One region of the Planococcus faecalis genome, then DNA from elsewhere that is predicted to be linked to it. Evidence: riboswitches for the same ligand, from Rfam matches in the RefSeq annotation. Region 1 holds a riboswitch; the other holds the start of a gene.
The links. Region 1 has a riboswitch for lysine ahead of AJGP001_RS06965 (aspartate kinase). Riboswitches for the same ligand answer to the same signal wherever they lie in the genome.
Positions count from the first base shown of each region.

Region 1 (3,253 bases):
ATTGTTATCCAAAATTTTACCCCCCTCAAAACATTAATTGGTAGCGTTCAAGACAGACGATTCGTATGACTATACCTGAAGCCACGCACCATCATGATACAATAATATGACATATTTATTGTACTCCCCCCCTCAAGGAGCGTCAAGGCAACATAACTCCTTTAAACCGATAGCGCTTATGGATTTCGCAGGCGATTACCTTCTATCTAGAGGAAATGTATCGAAATAGAATCGATTTAACAGCATTCCCTCAAAAAAGCGATTCTCTAATTGAGAATCGCTCTTTCCAACTATTCTAGTACAAACCACTGTGTAGACATCATTACTATATCAGCATTGAGAATTTGAACATTTTGTGAATTTTTTCACTAGCTTTTATTACATTAGGAATTCATTATTTATGAGTGGACTTCTACCGCAGCCAATCCGTACGCTGCATGTAAAGCATTCGCTGATTTGTTCATATCTACTTCTGGCACAACGACTGAAATTTTTATTTCAGAGGTACTAACCATCTTCACCGGAACTTCTTCGCTTCTTAAAATATCGAACATCCGAGCTGCGACTCCAGGATTCGATACCATGCCTGAACCTACTATCGACACTTTCGATAAGCCGACTTCTACATTTAGTGTCAGAAAACCAATGGCATCTTGTGCTTCCGTTAAAACTCGGCGTGTTTCTTCAAGGCTTTCCTGGCTAATAGAAAAAGAGACAGACGGTGGAAATTCATCACTGATGCTTTGAACAATAATATCCACATCAATGTGATTTTCAGCAAGCTTTGTAAAAATAGTAGCAAGAGATCCGTTGAATGGCTTTTTGTAACTCACAGTTACGCGCGCTATTCCTGGTTCGAATGCCACACCTCTAACGATTAAATTTTTCTCCACAGTGATCACCTCTTGTATGATTGTGCCAGGCTCGTCTGAATAACTTGCTCTGACAGATAATGGGACGTTATTGTTTTTTGCGAATTCGACCGCTCTCGGATGTAGTACGCCCGCTCCGAGATTAGCAAGTTCCAACATTTCATCATAAGAAATTTGTTGTAACTTGCGTGCACCTGTTACATACCGTGGATCTGACGTATAGACACCGTTAACATCTGTATAAATCTCACATTTTTCCGCTTTTAGTGCTGCAGCAAGCGCAACGGCAGTCGTATCCGATCCACCGCGACCAAGGGTTGTAATATTACCAATTGTATCCACTCCTTGAAAACCGGCAACCACACAAAGATAACCATTTTCCAACACACGTTCAAGACGTTCTGTATTTATTTTAATGATGCGTGCATTACGTGGTACGGATTCTGTTTCAATTCCTGCCTGCCATCCAGTAAAAGATAGAGCTTCATGACCCAGTTTCTTGAAAGCCATCGCCAATAACGAAATCGTAATTTGCTCACCTGTTGCCAGTAACATATCCATTTCTCGCTTTGGCGGTTCCGCTGATATTTCTCCCGCTAATCCGAGCAACGTATCAGTTGTCTTACCCATCGCCGAAACAACAATGACTACGCGTTTGCCTGCTTGTTTTTCACGGATAGCTCGTTTGGCAACTCCGATAATTTTTTCTGGAGTCGCGACAGAAGTTCCTCCAAATTTCATGACGATCGTTTTCATTCCATCCACTCCCACATTTAGTATGTGGCCCTCAAAATGACTAGCGATCATGCCACTAGACACAAAAAAAGGTAGCTCCCCGCAACCGCGGGAAACTACCTCTTATCATGTACGAAAAAAACGTCCATGTGAGATAGCCCTCCAGAGATTGACTCTGACAGCTCTGCACTTGTTAAATGCAGAACCAGCATGCGTAATAGCAGTCATACGCACACTTCGGCGACCATCCCTTTCACCATCCTTCGCAGATTCTGCAAATCTCCAGATGCTTACTATTGACGTTCGCGCCTCTATCATCACTTTTCCAAGTGATTTACTTATTCTTCTACGATACCATGTTACGACTCGCTTGGCAATGTGCCTTGTTTAAAATGCTGTTCAATAGAGATTGCTAGCGCTTCTGGCATTCCTGCCTCTTGGATTTGTTCTACTGATGCTTCTTTGATTTTTTTAACAGAACCAAAATGTTTCAGTAGCTGTTGCTTACGTTTGGGGCCAACCCCTTCAAGCCCATCAAGTGCTGATTGAATTGAATTTTTTCCACGTAACTGACGGTGAAACGTAATAACAAAACGGTGGACTTCGTCTTGAATCCGTTGAAGCAAGTAAAAAGCTTCACTCGTCCGTTTTAGTGGCACAATTTCAGCAGGTGAACCATACAGCAATTGAGAAGTTTGGTGCTTAGCGTCTTTTGCTAGACCCGCAATTGGGATAGATAAACCGAGTTCATCTTCTAAAATTTCACGTGCCGACTCCATTTGTCCTTTTCCTCCATCAATAACAATCAGGTCAGGTAAAGGTAAACCGTCTTTCAATACACGTGAATAACGTCGACGGATAACTTCTCGCATCGCCGCGTAATCATCCGGCTTTGACGCATTCCGAGTCTTGTATTTGCGGTAGTCTTTTTTAGAAGGCTTGCCATCAATAAACGTAATCATTGCAGATACTGCATCAGCGCCTTGAATATGCGAGTTATCAAAAGCTTCGATGCGAAGAGGCACTTCAATATTCATCGCCTCACCCAAATCTGTACACGCGCCAATGGTTCGTTCTTCTTGTCGCTCTAACAATTGGAATTTTTCTTTAATGGCCACTTCCGCATTTTTCTTAGCAAGTGCCACCAGCTCTTTTTTCTTGCCTCGTTGTGGAACGAGTACACGAACGCCTAGCCATTCTTTTAACATGTCCGGATCATCCGCTTCAGGAATTAAAATTTCATTCGGTTTCACATGGTTGGCTTTTTCATAAAATTGCCCGAGATACGTTAAAAATTCCTCTTCCGGATCGCGGTACAAGGGGAAAAGCGATACGTCTCGTTCAATTAGTTTGCCTTGTCGCACAAAAAAGACTTGCACACACATCCAGCCTTTATCAACAGCATACGCAAAAACATCGCGATTGGTAAAATCATTCATCGCCATTTTTTGTTTTTCCATCACCGTTTCAATCATATTAATTTGATCACGGTATTCTTTTGCGCGTTCAAATTCCAGATTTTCTGCCGCTTCCGACATTTTTGCGACCAATTGCACTTTAACTTCACGGAATCCACCGTTTAAAAACTTTGTAATGCCATCAATCATCTCTTGATAGGTTTCTTTTTCAACCGGTTTAACACACGG
Region 1 is NZ_CP019401.1:1,393,241-1,396,493, reverse strand. Features, by position in the region: gene AJGP001_RS06970 (succinate dehydrogenase cytochrome b558 subunit) at 1-12, opposite strand, end outside; gene AJGP001_RS06965 (aspartate kinase) at 399-1,628, opposite strand; lysine riboswitch at 1,755-1,929, opposite strand; gene uvrC (excinuclease ABC subunit UvrC) at 1,967-3,253, opposite strand, start outside.

Region 2 (3,253 bases), 220 kb from region 1:
ATACTGCCCACCAACCAAGCCATTCTAGTTTTTTACCACCCATTCTAAAGAATGATAATGGTGCAGAACCTCGGTACTTATGACCAATCGTAAATTCAAGTATTAGAATTGGTATACCGGCAGTTAATAATGCAAATAAATACGGTATGAAAAAGGCACCCCCACCATTTTCAAAGGCAACATACGGAAAACGCCAAATGTTACCAAGACCAATTGCAGAGCCGACAGCTGCCATGATAAAGCCGGCACGTGTACCCCATTGCGAACGTTCCATCACTCTTCCCCCTCTGTATTCCCATTCTATTTACATAAAAATAGGAATTTTGTTTGTTTTCAGATTATTAACTAATCTAAAAATAGTATACCGAGAGAGCGCTTTAATGTAAAGACGATTTCACAATATAATTCGAAAAAACTATTGCAGCAAAAGTAAAAAGGCAGAGAAATAGCTTCTCTGCCTTGATTTCATTATATATTTTGTTGTTTTTCAATAATAGTTGTTCGTTGTGACCAGACAACAAAGAGAACGGCTAACACGGCTAAGACTACGCCTAACGAAATCAATAGCGAACCAGTGAAACCTATGACAATGTACCCAATTGCAGCAATACCTGCAGCGGTTAACGCATACGGTATCTGAGTTAAGACATGGTCCATATGATTGCTTCCCGCTCCTGTCGAAGACAAGATCGTCGTATCGGAAATCGGTGAACAATGATCACCAAAAACCGCTCCTGCTAACACTGCTGATAACGCTGGCAATAATAAGGATGGGTCAGCCTCAATCATAATTGTACCGGCAATCGGTAATAAAATACCGAAAGACCCCCACGATGTTCCTGTAGAAAAAGCCATAACACCCGCTAACACAAACAGTAAAAAGGGAAGAATAGCTGTCGGAACATTGCCTTCAGACACAACGCCTGCTAAATATGCACCCGTTTCAAGTAACCCGATCAAAGAAGTCAGCGACCAAGCAAAAATCAAGATTAGCACTGCACCCATCATTGATTTGATACCTGCCCAAATGCCTTTGCCAATCCAGCCCACATTAGCTGTTTCGTTCTTTTTCATTTGCATAACGTATAAGATAATGGACGTTAATGCACCTAGCACACCACCTGTTAATAAGGAAGCTGGCACATCTGTATTTTCAAAAATCAACCAAATATCAAATACTTGATCTGCGTTCTGATAGCCCGTCCATATCATTGCTCCTACTGTACCAACAATCAACAATAAAATTGGTAGTAATAAATCTCTAACATGTCCATGTGAATGAGTTGGAAAATCTTCTTTCATTTCACCTGGAATGGTTTTGTTAGGATCAAAAAGTTGTCCTTCCGTAATCGCAAGCACTTCATGTTTCTTCATTTCACCAAAATCAACATCACGAATAGCAACAAAAAAGACAATAGCTAGAGAAGCGACTACATAAAAGTTCATCGGTGCCATCCATAAGAAAGCTTCTAGTGCGGAATATTCAACAAAAGTTTGTCCTGCTAAAATCGTCGCAATAATCCCAATAATTGCAGCTCCCCAACTTGATACGGGAGAAACGACACAAACAGGTGCAGCAGTCGAATCGATAAAGTATGCGAGCTTAGCGCGTGACACTTTGTAACGATCAGTAATTGGACGTGCAACTTGTCCTACAGCTAAAGCATTGAAATAGTCATCGATGAAGATCACAATTCCAAGAACTACTGTTAGAACCTTCGCCCCTCTTCGCGACTTGATACGTGTGGAAGCCCATTCAGCGAAAGCATGGCTGCCTCCTGATAAACTAACGAATGCTGTAATAATGCCAAGCAACAACAAGAAAAGAATGATAAAGACGTTATAAGCATTGAAACCTTCATCCCAAAAAATAATCGTAAATGATGTTACAAGCTCTTGTAAGGCATCAAGTGGTGCAAACCATGTCAATATTACAGCTGCTGCTACAATACCGGTACCTAGCGACAATAGCACACGACGCGTTAAAAGTACCATAACGATTGCAATAATCGGCGGCAAAATCGAAAAAATCGTATTCTCCATAAAAACTCCTCCTAATTTTTGATGGGTGAAAAATGAGATAAAAAAAGCCGACCTCTCCAATTGGATAAAGTCAGCCTTCTACAATTCGTCTGTGCATTAGAACATCAAACAACCCTGTAGCTCCCCATTTAAGCTGTTGCTCAAATGACAGTGACATTCTTATTTAGAATGACCCCAATCCATCTTCTTAGACCTAGAAAATCGATTTCGGCAAAACTTCCTTTCAGATGCGTTCAACGCGGTCAAACTCGCGCATCTTACTGATCAGTCCTGCAGCCTCTACCCACCAATATATATTTCTTTATTAGCATAGCCCAAAATCACCATAAAATCAACTGCGTTTATATTCCGAATAGGCCTTCTACTTCAAGGCTTTGCTATGAAAATACTCGCTAAACACATCACGCAGAAACTCTGGCATAAAATATGTCTTAGCCGCTCTTTTCAAGCTTGGGAAAAAGTAGCCAAACGTTAACATGTCTAACGTAACCAACCGGTAAGTTTGATCGTGCACTGCTAGTTGCCCATTGATATAAAACCGGTGATTCATAATTTCCATATTCAAATGAATCATCTTGCCAAATACCGCGCCACGGAATCCCATTCCTTTTAACTCGAGCTGTGGCCATTCTGAGTTCAAAGACTGCAAATAAATCTCCTTTAACTCTGCTCCGCTTAGCTCGACAAGACAAGGGTTGATTGGATGAGGCAACATTTGATGAAAGTTGTAGCGAGTCATCGCACCTTTTGCCATATCTTCCATAAATATTCCGGCATTAAATAACGCACAATCGGCTTCTGTAAATTCAATCAGCGCTTGTCCAAACAAAGTTGCCAGCTCTGAATCTTTAAACCACTCTGCTTTTAGCGTCTTGTCGCTATGAAAAACTAACTCGTTCATTTGTATTTTTCCCTGCTCAATTAGCAGTTCATCAAATCCTTCTTGTTCTTCGCGTAACCGAGACACTTCAACGAGTTGCGCAGTGGTTTTTTCAAATGCTTCTGCTACAGCAATATGACCAACGTAAAAACCGAATTTTCCTGCAGCACCTAGCAAAGTGTCCCCTTGCCATTTGCCTTCATGAAAAACATGATGCGTATGTGCCCCCAAAATAATATTGATTTGTGGACAAAGATCCACCAATAACTCGTCTTCTTTAATGCCAAGATGTGATAAGCAAATAATTAAATCGGTGTGTTCTTCAATTTC
Region 2 is NZ_CP019401.1:1,170,396-1,173,648, reverse strand. Features, by position in the region: gene AJGP001_RS05770 (sodium-dependent transporter) at 1-274, opposite strand, end outside; gene AJGP001_RS05765 (Na+/H+ antiporter NhaC family protein) at 469-2,043, opposite strand; lysine riboswitch at 2,153-2,333, opposite strand; gene AJGP001_RS05760 (bifunctional metallophosphatase/5'-nucleotidase) at 2,405-3,253, opposite strand, start outside.
Region 2: another riboswitch for lysine. It lies ahead of AJGP001_RS05765 (Na+/H+ antiporter NhaC family protein); the one in region 1 lies ahead of AJGP001_RS06965 (aspartate kinase).